DNA from 2 places in the Pseudarthrobacter ribosi genome. Region 1 is predicted to be linked to the other one. Evidence: riboswitches for the same ligand, from Rfam matches in the RefSeq annotation. Region 1 holds a riboswitch; the other holds the start of a gene.

Region 1 (7,455 bases):
ATCGTCAGGGGCCGCCGTCGCGCGACCGGTCCCGCACCGGAGCCGCGTCCGGCCGTCGCCGTCCCGGCAGACCGCCCCCGTGACGCGCACCGCGACGAACGCAGAGGCCGCCGCAGCCCGTTCCGCCAGGTAACGGACTTCGCCGCCGCCAGTGGCGTGGGGCAAAAGGCCGGCATCGCACTGGCCGCCACGGGACTGGTCCTCACCGTCACCGTCCCGGCCACGGGCCCCGTGATGGCCACGGACGCCGGGTCAGCCGCCGGATCCATCTCTGCCGCAGTCCAGCCGGACGTCACCGCTGCCGAGGCCAAAATTGATTTCAACCGCACCGCCGTCACCACCCAGAGTGACCCGGACGGCAAGCTCAAGCAGCTGTTGAGCGCCCAGTCGGTCGACTCCATCACCCGCGCAGCCTCGTCGGGCAGCCTCGGGGCGCCCCTGGGCGAACTGAAGACGGCGTCGCCCTTCGGATACCGCGTCAGCCCGATCACCGGCGGCTCCGGGGAGTTCCACCGCGGCCAGGACTATTCTGCCCAGTGCGGCACTGCCGTCCTTGCGGCCGCCAGCGGCACGGTGACCTTCACGGGATGGCATCCCTACGGCGGCGGAAACCGTGTGGTGATCGACCACGGCAACGGCCTGGAGACCACCTACAACCACTTGTCCTCCGCCAGCGTCAAGGTGGGCCAGCAGGTCTCCCGCGGCGCTGCCGTGGCGATGAGCGGCACCACTGGCGCCTCCACGGGCTGCCACCTTCACTTCGAGGTCATGGTCAACGGCGAAGTCGTCGACCCGACCGGCTGGCTCTAACAGAGCTGATGGGACACTCTCGCATTCTTATGACACGCCGTGATCTGAATGTGACATTGTGCCCCAACTGCTGTACCGTATGACCTACGCCAACTTTTCCGAAGTTGGCGCTCTTGAGTGGATTGCCTAGCTCTGCCACCGCTCAAGGTCCGTTCGCATGACATCGTCTGGCAGGGGCGGGGGAACCAATTTTGGCCTTCGAAAGAAGGCCTTGGGGTTAAGTCGCAAAGCTTCCCAGGAAGCAGCGCGGCCGGGTGACTCCCATCCGAATCCGACAGCTCACCTCGTAGGCATTGGGAGAGGCTACTTTCGTGTCTTCACGCCACAATGCTGCGCGTCACCGCGCTTGCGCGGCTCTTACGAGCCCGCTGAAATCCAACCTCCGCAGTGCCCTTTCTGGCGCCCGGAATGGATCTCACGCCGCCGTCTCAATCTCTGCTGAGTCCGGCCCGCAGGCCATGCACCTGCAAGCAGTTCCCGCTTTTGGCGCGTCTTCGCAGTACACCCTTCGCTAAGTAACCCATTTCGGGGCGATCCGGCGTACCCCCAAGATGCCGGAGCGTCCTCAGCCTGCGCCCAAAAAGCGCGGACCCAGGATCACGAAAGAGAGAACTTAATGACTACTCGTGCAAACGCACGGCACCGCGCCGAGGTCACCAAGACCAACTCGCTGGCCGTCATTGCCAAGGCCGTCGGCGACAACGCCGGTGGCGTGGGTCGCCAGGCCGCAGTTATCGCTGCAGCCTCCGGCCTCGTCCTGACCAGCGGTATCGCAGCCAACGCTGCTGAGGCCAACGTTCAGCGCGAGTCCACCTCCGCTTCCACCCTCGAAGTCCAGTCGGCCGCCCCGGCGACCATCTCGGCTGCTTCGACCATCGCCATCTCCTTCGAGAAGCCGGCCGTCACCACCACGCCGGCTCCCGTCGTGGAGGCCCCGAAGCCCGTTGTGAAGGTCCAGGAGACCCCCGCAGCTGCCAACACGGCTAAGACCGCCAGCACCAAGGTCGCCGCCGCCGCAGCCCCGGCTGCCAGCACCGCGGCTCCGGCTGCCAGCACCGCGGCTCCGGCCGTCGCCAGCGGCATGGGCGCCACGATCGCCGCTGCCGCCTACGCCCAGCTCGGCGTCGGCCAGGACTGCACCCGCCTTGCTACGAACTCGCTGGCTGCTGCGGGCATCAACTACCACGGCTGGCCGGCAGGTTACCTGTCCCTCGGCCGCACCGTGAGCGCCGCCGCGGCACTGCCGGGCGACCTCGCCTACTACCAGAACGGCGGATCGGGCATGGCCCACATCGCTGTTTACGTCGGCAACGGCCGAGCCGTCCACGGCGGCTGGAACGGTGGAACCACTTCCCTGCAGAGCGTCAACGTCGGCTCCGGCCCCGTCTTCATCCGCGTCGGCGGCTAAGTAAGAACTGTTCGCAACGCAAAGGACCCCTGCCATTCGGCAGGGGTCCTTTGCGTTGCCAGGACGTGAACTTCAGCGGACACGGGCCGGGCGGGCAAAAAAAGATTCGGTGAATTGGCATGTCCATGTTTACTCTTGTTTTGTCGATCCATAGCCCGACCATGCAGAGGGCAGCCGGCCCTCGTGCCCCTGGCGGGTGCGGCCGTGAAGAGGTATGCGGATGCGCACACTCGTTCTGAATGCTGGATATGAACCGCTGGCGGTTGTGACCTTCCGCCGGGCGCTCGTCCTTGTGCTGACTGGAAAGGCCAGCGTTGTGGCGGAAGGCGACGATCCCGTCGTCGGGCCGCAGGACGTCCTGGGTCGGCCCTCGGTGATTCTCTTGCATCGCTACATCAGGCCCCGGTACAACACCGTGACGGCGGTGAGCCGCCGCGGGGTGCTCCGCCGGGACGGACACCGCTGCGGGTATTGCGGCAAAGCCGCCCACACCATCGATCATGTCCAGCCCAAATCCAGGGGTGGTGCGGATTCCTGGGAAAACCTCGTCGCGGCCTGCCTGCGGTGCAACAACGCCAAAGGCGACCACACCCCCGGGGAAATGGGGTGGAAACTCAACTTCAGCCCCGCGCCGCCCAAGGGCACGACCTGGCAGATCAAGGAGCTGGAGAAGCCGACGCCGGCCTGGGACCCGTTCCTGTTGCCGGAATCCGCTGCCTGATACGGTGTGCCCCGGCCGCTGCGCCAGGACGCGACCTATAGCCAGCTAGGCTGGGCCGGTGGACTTCGACGCTGTCATTCTTGCTGGGGGCCGGTCGTCCCGGCTGGGCGGCGTGCCCAAATCCGGTCTGATGCACGACGGCGCCACCCTCCTGGAGCGCGCCCTGCAGGCCGCGAGCGGCGCGGCCGCCGTGGCCGTCGTCGGGCCCGACCCGGGAACCCTGCCCGCGGGAGTGCTGAGCTGCCGGGAGGAGCCGGCCTTCGCCGGCCCCGCCGCAGCCGTCGCCGCCGGGGTCTCCGCCCTGGAAAAGCACCGCAGCCGGGACCCCCGCCTCCCTGCCGCGGCACCGATGACCCTGGTCCTCGCCGTTGACATGCCCGGGGCGGGCGCCGCCATCGCAGCGCTGCTGGCAGCCGCCGCGGAGGCCCCTCCGGGCGACGGACTGATGGCCGTGTCTGCTGACGGGCGCCGGCAGCCCCTGGTCGGCCTTTATAGCACGGATGCGCTACAACGGTGTGTGGCCGACGCCAGGCAGCGCGGCACGCTCGAAAACGCCTCGATATTCGCCCTTCTTGCTAGGCTGGAGGTGCGGGAGGTCAGCGTCCCCCGGGGGTCTACGGATGATGTGGATACTTGGGACGATGCCTCCGCACTGGGGGTGACCGGTCCGGCTGACGGCCATGGCTTCCACAGCCATCACCGCGACAGCCATAACCCAGGCCTCCGGCCCGGGTTCCCCCCGCTGAACTCGACTTTGGAGGCAAACGGTGAAAAGCCAGGATGAAACACTCGAAGACTGGTGCCGTGCCTTGCTTCAGGCCCTCGAACTGGAAGACGTCGAGGTTGACGTCAACGAGGTCCTGGCCCTCGCCGGGGTGGCGGCGCACTCCGTGGTGCGCCCCGCCGCGCCGTTGACAACCTTCATTGCCGGATTTGCGGCAGGGCTGGCCTCTGGCTCCGGCCAGGCAACGGATGCCGTCTCGATGCAGGCCGCGATGGGCGTTGCCCGGAAATTGGCCAAGGACTACGCAGCCAGCGAAGCCTCCGGAGCATGACGCCTGCACCCCCTCACGGCAGTACAGCTGCCGCGGCGGATGAGCCTGCGCCTCATCGGCACCTCGCGCACACCTGGCAGGAAGCCCGGCAGCTTGCCTTCGATTGCGCGACCCCCATTCCCGCCGCACCCGTGGCCCTTCGCGACGCGCTGGGGCGGAAACTCGCCGCCGATGTGGCGGCGCTCGTGGACATGCCGCACTACGCCTCCTCCGCCATGGACGGCTGGGCCGTCAACGGCAGCGGACCGTGGATCCTCGCGGAACCCGGCCAGCGGCTGGCGCCCCACCAGGCCAGCCCGATCGTCACGGGCGGGCTGATTCCTCCCGGAGCGAAGGCTGTGCTGCGCAGCGAAAGCGGCACGATCGCCGCCGACGAGGACGGGCTGCCGGTCCTGCAGCTCGGCGGCGGAGCGAAGCCCGGCGAGCCGCGAAACGGCGAGCATACCCGGAAAGCCGCGGAAGAAGCCGCCGCCGGAGAAGTGCTGATCAAGGGCGGCACCCTGCTCAACCCCGCCCACCTGGCCCTCGCGGCCCTCGCCGGTCACGACACCCTGCCGGTCCTGGGCAAGGCCGTCGTCCGGCTGGTGTTCACCGGCTCGGAAGTGATCACGGCCGGGATCCCCCGGCCGGGGGAGGTGCGCGACACCTTCGGCCCCCAGCTTGCCGGCGTCGTGGAAATGCTCGGCGGGATCTGTGCCGGCGAAACGAAAATCGGCGACAGCTACGCTGAATGGCTGACCGCGCTCGAGGACACCGACCCGGAGGCCGAACCCGGGGGAGCCGACGAACCGCGGATGCCCGTCCGGTCCGGCGCTGAACGGTTGCCCGCCGACGTCGTCATCACCACGGGCGGCACCGGCCGGTCCGGGACGGACCACCTGCGCCGCTCGGTCGCCGAACTCGGCGGACGGTTGCTGATCGACGGCATCGCGATGCGTCCTGGCCATCCCGCCGTGCTGGCCGAACTGCCGGACGGCAGGTTCATCATCGGGCTGCCGGGCAACCCGCTCGCGGCCATGATGGCACTGTCAACCATCGGCGCCCCGCTCCTGGCGGCGCTGGGGCACCGGCCCCCGCCGCCCGTCACCGAGGTGCCCTGCGGCTCCATGATCGACCCTGACCCCGGCCGGACCCGGCTGATGCCCTTCCGGCTCCTCTACGGCATGGCGTCTCCGGCGCAGCACACCGGGCCGGGAATGATGCGCGGCCTGGCCGCGGCCGACGGCGTCCTGGTGGTCCCTCCGCATGGAGTCCAGCTGGGGGAAACAGTCCCGGCCTTCACCCTGCCCTGGGGCACGCCCCTCCCGGAGCTGGCGGGACCCAAAGACAAGCCCGCCCCCAAACGGCCCGCCCGGAAGCCCGCCGGTACCGGCGGGCCCGTGGACTGGAGCGAACTGCTGGGGTAGCGCCCGGTCTGAAACCCGCGCTGGCCACCCGGCCCAGCGCTTGTCATGATGGAGTTATGTTGGTTAGGAGTACCTGATGGGCCGCGTTACTCAGCGCCGCAAGGTGCACAAATATGTCCTGGACGGATCCCCCCAGGCCCTTGAATTCCCGGTCCGGCACCGGGAGGACGTCCTCGCCGTGGAGGAGCCGCTCGAGATCCGGATCGGCAGCCTGTCCTTCTCCGTCACCATGCGGACTCCGGGGAACGACTTTGACCTCGTGGCGGGCTTCCTTGTCTCCGAAGGCGTCATCTGGAGCCCCGACCAGCTCGTCTCGCTCCGGTTCTGCGCCGGGGAAGACGAGGACGGCGTCCAGACGTTCAACGTGGTGGAAGCCCAGCTGAGGCCCGACGTCGTCCGCCCGGACACCGGCCGGAACGTGTTCACCTCCAGCTCGTGCGGCATCTGCGGCACGGATTCGATCGAGGCCGTGCACAAGTCCTCGCATTTCAGCCCCGCCGATGATCCCCTGACGGTGCCTGTGGCCACGCTCGCGGCCCTGCCGGACCGGCTGCGGGAAGCCCAGGCGGTCTTCGACATCACCGGCGGCGTGCACGCCGCCGGCCTGTTCCGGACCTCCGAGGACGGCTCCGCTGAACTGCTGTGCCTGCGTGAGGACGTGGGGCGCCACAACGCTGTGGACAAGGTCATCGGCTGGGCCCTCCGCGAGGGCATGCTCCCGCTGCGCGGAACCGTGCTCCAGGTCTCCGGCCGGGCATCCTTCGAACTGGTGCAGAAGGCCGCCCTGGCCGGCATTCCCGTCCTCGCCGCAGTCAGCGCGCCGTCGAGCCTGGCGGTCGAACTGGCCGAGGCCAGCGGCATGACGCTGGCCGGCTTCAGCCGCGGCACATCCCTGAACGTTTACGCGGGAGTCCGCCGCGTGAGCGTGCCCGTAGGCTTGGCGGACAGCGTCCGCTGACAGCCTCTTGGCTGGGGGCCAGCGGCGAAGTAAGTTTTATCCATCGATTGGATGCATTTCAGCGTCATCCACGCAGCGCTAAGAGGATCACATTGCACGACGACCGCCGTCTCACGGAAGTCCGGCTGGACCGCTTTGTTCGCGAACGCATCGTCCCAGCGGTCTATCCGCGCAGCGTGCCGCTCAGCCTGAGCAGCTGGGATGTCCCGGACGAACCGGTCCCGGTCCTGGAGGCCCTCCGGAAGCAGTTCACGCCGCAGGAGCACGGAGCGGCCTGGGGCCGGCCGTGGAGCACCAAGTGGCTGCGGCTGCAGGGGCAGGTCCCGGACGCCTGGGGCACTGCAGCGGACACGTCGGTGGAAGTCATTGTGGATCTGGGCTTCAGCAGTGACCTCCCCGGGTTTCAATGCGAAGGAATCGCCTGGCGGCCGGACGGGACGATCGTCAAGGCCATCTCCCCGCGGAACCAGTACATCCCCCTGAAGCTGCTGGGCAGCGGGATGGCCGTCGACTTCTACGTCGAGGCGGCCGCCAACCCCGACCTGTCGCAGGGGTGGACGTTCGCGGCGACCCCCTACGGAGACAAGGCAACCTCCGGCAACGAGCCGAAGTACCGGCTGGGCCGGATGGTCATCGCAGAACTCAACCAGACCGTCTGGGAGCTGCAGCAGGACATCTGGACCCTCAGCGGCCTGATGCACGAACTGCCGATGGAACTGCCCCGCCGCCACGAAATCCTGCGCGCGCTGGAACGGATGCTCGACGTGATGGATCCCGACGACGTCCCCGGGACTGCGGCAGCGGGGCGCGAGGCCCTGACCGGCGTCCTGGCCCGGCCGGCGTACGCCTCCGCCCACCACCTGCTCGCCACCGGACACGCGCACATCGACTCCGCCTGGCTGTGGCCCGTCCGCGAAACCATCCGCAAATGCGCCCGCACCTTCTCCAATGTGGTGGCACTGATGGACGAGGATCCCGGGTTCGTGTTTTCCTGCTCCTCAGCCCAGCAGCTCGCCTGGATCAAGGAGTTGTATCCGGAGCTATTCGGTCGGATCCGGGAAAAGGTCAAGACCGGCCAGTTCGTCCCCGTGGGCGGC
Region 2 (7,455 bases), on a different contig from region 1:
ACCGCATTAAGAATAATCATCGATACGGCCATCACCGAGTCCCGGGCGATGGTCGTGTGTTCCCCGGGACCGAGCATGACGGCGGAAATGAGCACCACCTCGATCAGCACAATGGAGAGTGTGAGGACCAGGGAGCCGTAGGGATCACCCAGCCGGCGGGCGAGATGTTCGGCCTCATGGACCACCCCGAAGGCGCAGACCAGAACGACCCCGACGATGAGCACGAGTGCAGTAATCAGTAGCCAGGTAGGAACGGGTGCCTCAAGCAGGGGCCCGGCAACCACCAACCCGACGACGGCACCCCAACCGACCACGAGCCGCGAGATGGCGACGGGCGAGAAAATGGATCCTGCAGTAGAGGAAACCACGGGTTGAACCCCATTCCACGGGGCCGTCCCCGTGTCTATCGAAACGAACGGGCCGTCCCGTCCGACGCGCTGGTGTCACACTCTGCGGATCATGCTACTGCAGGGCCGCCACGACCCCCGGGCGGACCCGCAAAATACAGGCATGGAAATCAACGAACCCAGCACCGTCGCCGAGCACATCACTCCACCGCCAGGCAGCGTCCTTTATCGGAACGACTCGCTGCGAGTTTGGCTGCGCCCGGACCTAGAGCCGGACATGGCTCGCAGGGACGATTCAGCTCCGCCTTCTGCCGATCGGGCCCACGCCACTCCGGATGGGCCCGTTCAACGAGTCGAGCTCAGCAGCGACAACACTGGAGACGAACCGGTCCGGTGACAAGGCACGCACGATGCATACAATGCTCCTATTTGTCAGGGCGCTCCCGGGGTGGGCGCAATGAACCTTGACCGTTCCGGGAGTATTCCCCGTCATCAAAGTTGAAACTCCAGTCTGAGTCATTTTCTTCCTCATTCTTGGTCGCTCGGAACAAGGACAGGCTATGGGGAAAAGCGGCCTCATGCGCCGGGTACACAGCACCGAAACAGGGCAAGGAACCCGGGTGCGGCGGCGAAATAGGAGCTTGCCGGATCGGGCACTGTGACACACAGCCGTGGCCGTTCCAATAATTCTTCCGCGATCTCCATTGGCGTCATCAAATGACGTCTGCAACAAAGTCAAAATACCGCGTAGATACGGAATCAGAGGTTTACCCGGGCCCCTGCCGGAATGGGATGGGCCTAGCTTCCCGGCCGGCGTTCCACCACGGCATAGGCCTTTTCATCGAAGAACTCCCAGTCGGTAATCACCATAAAGCCGAGGGCGTCCACGCGGTCGTTCAGGACATGCACATCGAACCCTCCGTCGCGGGGCTCGGCGTCCCAGGTGGAGACGCGGACCTCACCGTTTTCCAGCACCAGCAGTTCGGTGTTGACATTGAAGTCCTCCGGCGGCTGACTGCTCAGCTGGCAGATGGCGACACAGTGCCTGGCGACATCGGGACTTTTCATTTCGAGCCTCCGCTTCGGGGAACGGTGATGGCATCATCCTATGCCTGGGGCCGGTTCCGACGGGGTTCATAGCACGCCGGTAAGCACAGCCCAACCGGAGCTCGATGTGACACTCCGTAATCATTCCGTTACCGTTGTTAGGTGCCTGTTGTTTCCGAGACGGGCTCTCCCCAGCCGATTGCCTAACTCTGCCGCGGCCCGGGGGTAACTCGCAGCAACGTCCGGCAGAGACGGGGAAACCAATTTTGACCCGCTGTTCTCCAGGGGTCTTGGGGTGAAGCCGCACGGCCCGTCATGATCGGGCCAGCGTGCGGCCGGGTGCCTCCCATCCGAATCCGACAGCTCACCTCGCAGGCATTGGGAGAGGCTTCTTAAATGACTTTCAGCAATACCCGTGCGCCCAAACGCGCCGATCTTCGCAGCAAACGCCGCACCGCCGGCACCATTGGCCGCCAGGCCGCAGTGCTTGTAGCCGCTTCCGGAATGGTGCTCAGCAGCGCCATGGCCGCGAATGCAGCCGATGCACCGACCGAGCGGGACTCCGCTCCTGCGTCGGCCGTTGACGTCAAGGGCCAGGTCTCCGCGCCGGTTCTGGCGGACTCGACCGTCCAGATCACTTTCGAGCGTCCGGCTGTTGAGACCACACCGGCGCCCGTCGTCGAGGCGCCCAAGCCCGTGGCCGCTCCGAAAGCCCCGGCAGCACCGGCACCCGCCCCGGCCGCCGCCCCCGCCCCCGCCAAGGCAGCCGTGAACGTCCAGGCCGCACCCGCCGCTGCCCCCGCCGCTGCCCCGGCAGCCGGAGGAGCCAATGCCACCATGCTGGCCGTAGCATACGGCCAGATCGGCATCACGCAGGACTGCACCGCGGTAGTGGAGAAGGCCCTGAATGCTGCCGGAATCCCGGTGGGCAACATCGGCCCGCAGGCCTTCCTGAAGTACGGCAAGGTCGTCGCCTCCCCCCTGCCCGGCGACATCATCGTCCAGTCCGGCCACGTCGCCATCTACGCAGGCAACGGCCAGGCGATCAGCGGCGGCATGAACGGCGTCAACGCCACCATGACGCACCCGCTCTCCTGGCTGACCGCCACCGGCTCCGTGACGTTCGTCCGCGCCGGCTAGCAGCACCGCCAGCAGCACATCGAAGGCCGGTCGATCGGTTGCCTTGGGGGCAGCAGATCACCGGCCTTCTGCGTGCCCGGCGTCCGGCTCCACTGAATACCGCAGCAGTACCACGCCGTTACCGAACGTGCGGCTCTCCTGCAGCCGGAGCGGAGTCACCGCATCCGTCTCCTGGAACAGGGCCTTGCCCCGTCCGATCAGGACCGGGTGCACATAGATCCGGTACTCATCGATCAGCCCGAGCCGCCGGAACGACCCCGCCAGATCGGCGCCGCCGAGCGCCAGATCGCCGCCGGGCTGTTCCTTGAGCCTGGCCACCTCTTCCGCGACCACGTCGTGCACCACCTCGGTATCCCAGCCGGCCGACGTCAGGGTCCTGGAATAGACAATTTTGGGAATGTCCCGCCAGATCCCCGCGAACTCGACCATCGGGGCAGGGCTTGAGGGGTCTTGGTCTGCCGTCGGCCAGAAATCGGCCATCAGCTCATAGGTGATGCGGCCGTCCAGGAAAGCGCCCATAGTCCGGAGCTCGTCGTTGAAATGTCGGTGCAGTTCATCATCGACCAGATGCCAGCTCAGATCCTGCTCCGGACCCTCAAAGAATCCGTCAAGGGATACCTGCATCATAAAGATGACCTTGCGCATGACGGGCTCCTTCTGTTCGCTGCCGACTGGGGTTCCAGCGTACGCCGCACCCTTCAGCCGCGGCAGGGGAACCGGACCGCGCCGGCCGCGGCCCCCGGGATTAGACTGGAGGAGTTGCCTTTCACGGTGGCTCCGCTGCACGGCGTGCTGCGGGAACTCCGGTTCCAGCATTGGGAGCCGGCCGGCTGATCCCGGGCCCGCAGGTGTGGCCACTTGCGCTCGGGTCCCACCGGTAGAAGAATGCAGGAAATTTGAAGCCGCGCCCGCGGTTCTTTACTTTCGGAGGAAAAGCATGCCCACGAGCTTGCCTGAGGCGTCAGCCGACGTCGCGCCCCCGTTGATGTTCCGGGGTTGAGACCGGTGGAATCCTGGGGACCCGGCCGGCACTACAGCAGCGGCCGGCACACACAAGAGTCCGCCCGTGGGGCCGGGCCACGCCTGCTGCGGTTCACAGGCGGGATCCGCCCGCAGTTCCTGGTTGCACTGGTGACCGTCCTCGGCCTGATCACGGCCGGGGCTGTTTACGGCACCATGCAGGCCAGGGGACCGGTCGACGCCGGGGCTGCGCCGGTTGCGTCGGTGTCCGCCTCAGCTGGTGCCGCCGACCCGCTGTCCGCCGCCGGCGGCTCAACGCCGTCGGCAGAACCCCCGACGCCGACACCCGCCGTCGTCACGCCCCCCGCTCCCGCCATCGGGCCGGAACTGGACGCAGAAATCAACGCCGTGATCGCGGCCAACAGCGGCTACCAGGTGGGCGTGGCCCTGATCGATGTGGCTGACGGAACGGTGCACGAATACGGGGACAAGACCAAGTTCGTGGCCGCCAGCACCGGGAAGATCCTCGCCGCCGCCGCCTACTACCATCTGGTGGAAACCGGCAAGGCCTCGCTGGGGACCCCGATGGGGGCATCCACCGCCGGCCAGCAGATCCGGCAAATGGTCCAGCAAAGCAACAACGATTCATGGGCGTTGATCCTCGCCGCCGTGGGCCACAGGGGACTGATCAACTATGCAGCCTCGATGGGCATTCCCTACGACCGGACCGTGAACACCCTGACAGCCGCAGAGATGGCAACGATTCTGTCCGAGCTATACAGCGGCCGGCTGCTGAACCCCGCCAACACAGCCCAACTACTGTCCCTCATGCAGCAGACCAACTACGAAACGCTGATCCCGGCCGCCGCACCTGCGGGGGTCAGCGTCTTCCACAAGTACGGGCTGCTCAACGGGAACCTGCACGACGCGAGCATCCTGGTGCGGGGGGAGCGGGCGTATGTGTTTGTCGTCTACACGCTGGGCCGGGACGCCGAGGCTACCCGGGCCCGCGTCTTCCACGAACTCACCAGCACAGTCGCCGCCCGACTCTTCTGACGAAAGCGGCCGTTCCCCCAAAGAACCCACAACCGTACGCTGGAGAAGGGAGGTGAATGCCATGAAAGCAGCCCAGGGAGACCGCATCATCATCCGTGGCACCACGGTCGAGTCGTCCGACCGGCACGGCGAAATCCTGGAGGTCAAGGGGGCCGACGGGGCCCCGCCGTATCACGTCAGATTTGACGACGGCCATGAGACCATCCTGTTCCCCGGCGGCGATTTCGTCGTCGAAAGCAGCAAGGGCGCCTGACCGCGGCTAGAAACTCGATGAACTGCCGGAGCCGGAGAAGCTACCGCCGCTGCTGCCGTAGCCGGTGGTGCTGCCGCCCCCGCCGCCGCGGGCGCTGCTGACACTGCTGACCCCGCTGGTGAAGCCAGAGTTGAACGTCGGCACGGAGAGGAAGTAATACGAGGGGTACACCGTGCCCAGAATGCTGGGTTCGTACGTGCGCCCGTATTTTGCCTTGCTTCCGGCCTGTGCGTCCTCCATCTCCTGCTGCATGAGCCGGGCTTCCTTCTCGTTCTTGGTGAAGCCGGCAATCACGGTATCGGCATGGTTCTTGAGCAGCTCGGAGAGGTGCGTGCGCGCGTCCCGCAGCCGGTCCAGGGCCGTCTCGGGCGTGATTGTTCCGTCCGAGAGCTCCGCGGTCCACCGTTCGATTTCCCGGTGGTTTTCATCGCGGAAGGAGCGCAGGGCGGCGGCCGTCGCGGAGTCGCCCTCGGCGTTGCGCTTGCTGAGCATCTGTTCGATCGCGGCCAGGTCGGCGCGGAAGGGCGCCAGCTGCCGGTCCCAGGCGGGGGCCCAAGCTGAGCCGCGGTTAAGTAGGGCGTTGGTGTCGGCGATAACGTCGTCGAGGGCATCGAGTTCCGCCGCGGCGTCGGCGTAGCTGCGGACCAGCTTCAGGTTCGGCCGCCTGCTGAGGTCCTTGGGCGACAGGGCATGGACCTGGTTGGCGAGGCCGGTGGCGGTGTTGTACTTGGTCATGAAGGTCCGGTGCTTCTCGAGGACCGTGCTGCCGTAGCGGGAGGCCTCCGGGATGGTGCCGGCGTTGAGGTCCGTGACCTGTAGGTCCAAGCTGACGTTGGAGTAGCTGACGTCGCCGCGGGCCAGTTCCTTGCGGCTATCCACCCGGGTCCGCCAGCGCACGATCAGCCACGTGCCGGCGCCCGCCACGGCGGCCGCAATACTGGTCCACGCCACGACGAGGAAGGCCGTGGAGCGGTACCAGGGCTGATTGATCAGTTCGGCGCCGCGCTGGATTCCGGCGACGGTGCCGTCCGTCCACTGGGCGTCGCGAAGAAGGTCCTTGGATGCGTCCTGGATGTCCTCGCGCTGTCCGGGCGAGACTTTCCGGTCTTCACCCATGTAGGTCCCCACGTGCCGGCCCACCGGGTCCAGGGCGAAGATAAAGAGTCCGTTCGCCCACTTTTGTCCGTCCTCGCTGATCCACTCCGGATGTTCGGAGCGGGCAAACCGCAGCACCTCCTCGTTGAGGTTGTCCGACGCCGAACCGTTGTAGGTGTAGACGGCCACCTTGGTGGGCTGGTAGAAATCGATCGCCTGCACCGCCGGCAGGAGGGTGTTCCGGTCCAGCACACCGGCGCGGTCCTCCACGACGATGTCCACCGGCGTGACTGCCTGCGCCGCCGGCCCGGTTCCGACCAGCCCGATCATCACCAGAGCGAGGAGGCCCAGGACTTTCCGTACGATTCCCATTTCCCGAGCGTAGTGCCTGCCGCGGGCCGCGTCGACGTGCCCGCGCCGAGCGGGGACCTGTCTTTCGGAGGCGGCGCCCGCTAATTGTCAGAGCCGTCCGGAGTCGGCGTCAGTGCAGGTCAGGGCGCCATGGGCCGAAAGACACCATGACGGCGCCCCCAGGTTGCTACATACTGGCGGCATGAGTCCAGAGGCGAAAGAACCGGAGCCGGCTGTGCCCGAACCGGCACACCTCCGGCAGCAGTACCCGCAGCAGAACCGGCCCGGCCGGTGCCGGGAACACCGGCGGGCACGGGGACCGCAGCAGAACCGCGGCGGCCGGACCGCGCCCTGCTCGCTATTCTTGCCGCGGTTTCAGTGATCGTGGTTGTCGCCCTGATTGTTGTGTTCACCCGTGGCGAGCCGGTGCCGGTGGACGAGGCCACCCCCGCCGGGGTGGTCCAGCGGTATGCTGCCGCCGCGATCGCCGGGGACGAGACTGCCGCGGCCGCCTATCTGACGGATGCCGCCAAGAACCGTTGCAGCACCAACATGGAACGGATGCCGGGGGACAACCTCCGCGTCACCCTCGTCTCGACGATCGAGCGGCCAGCCTCGGCGGACGTTAGGGTGCTGATCACCGTCTCCGAGGGCGGCGGGCCGTTCGGAAGTGCCGAGTACCAGATCGAGGACGGCTTTGACCTGGTCAAGACGGGGGACAAATGGCTGATCGACAGGGCTCCCTGGCAGCTGACGGTGTGCCAGAACGCGGCGGTGAAGTGATGGGCGCTGACTCTGCTGTGGGCGGAGCCCAGCGGACCGTGCGCCGCCTCATCACCTACTTGCTGCTCTTCGCCCTCGTGGTGATCGCCGCCGTCGGGCTCAGCGGACTGTTGGGACGACTCCTCGAGGCGGGCACCGTGCTGGCCGCCGGGGACGTGGCCGGGCTGGCGCGTTCGCTGGCCTTCGCCCTGATCGGCGGGCCGCTGGCCGCGCTCCTGTGGTGGGTTGTCTGGCGCCGCCTGGACGACGAGGCGGAGCGGGCGTCCGTCGGCTGGGGCCTGTATGTCACGGGCGCCTACGTGCTTTCCCTGGTGCTGGCGACGAGCAACCTGCTCAGCACCGTGACCACGCTGATCGGCGGCCAGTCGCTGCAGTGGCGCCCGTCCCTGGCCACCGGGCTGGTGTGGGCAGCCGTCTGGGTCT

Evidence for each region. A riboswitch is a leader RNA that binds a small molecule or an ion and turns the genes downstream of it on or off. The one in region 1 is predicted to bind cyclic di-AMP.
Region 2: linked by a shared signal. The riboswitch ahead of ACZYZ5_RS04585 (C40 family peptidase) and the one ahead of ACZYZ5_RS06225 (NlpC/P60 family protein) in region 1 are both predicted to bind cyclic di-AMP.

Annotation. Positions count from the first base shown of each region.
Region 1 is NZ_JBVAYZ010000004.1:240,041-247,495, reverse strand. It holds gene ACZYZ5_RS06230 (M23 family metallopeptidase) at 1-810, shown strand, start outside; cyclic di-AMP (ydaO/yuaA leader) riboswitch at 959-1,117, shown strand; gene ACZYZ5_RS06225 (NlpC/P60 family protein) at 1,427-2,218, shown strand; gene ACZYZ5_RS06220 (HNH endonuclease) at 2,439-2,939, shown strand; gene mobA (molybdenum cofactor guanylyltransferase) at 2,998-3,723, shown strand; gene ACZYZ5_RS06210 (DUF6457 domain-containing protein) at 3,707-3,994, shown strand; gene ACZYZ5_RS06205 (molybdopterin-binding protein) at 3,991-5,400, shown strand; gene fdhD (formate dehydrogenase accessory sulfurtransferase FdhD) at 5,477-6,358, shown strand; gene ACZYZ5_RS06195 (alpha-mannosidase) at 6,451-7,455, shown strand, end outside.
Region 2 is NZ_JBVAYZ010000003.1:203,232-210,686, forward strand. It holds gene ACZYZ5_RS04575 (calcium:cation antiporter) at 1-368, opposite strand, end outside; gene ACZYZ5_RS04580 (hypothetical protein) at 1,146-1,415, opposite strand; cyclic di-AMP (ydaO/yuaA leader) riboswitch at 1,585-1,786, shown strand; gene ACZYZ5_RS04585 (C40 family peptidase) at 1,791-2,534, shown strand; gene ACZYZ5_RS04590 (dihydrofolate reductase family protein) at 2,592-3,179, opposite strand; gene ACZYZ5_RS04595 (serine hydrolase) at 3,666-4,550, shown strand; gene ACZYZ5_RS04600 (DUF1918 domain-containing protein) at 4,612-4,803, shown strand; gene ACZYZ5_RS04605 (DUF5129 domain-containing protein) at 4,810-6,270, opposite strand; gene ACZYZ5_RS04610 (LpqB family beta-propeller domain-containing protein) at 6,628-7,032, shown strand; gene ACZYZ5_RS04615 (DUF5671 domain-containing protein) at 6,972-7,455, shown strand, end outside.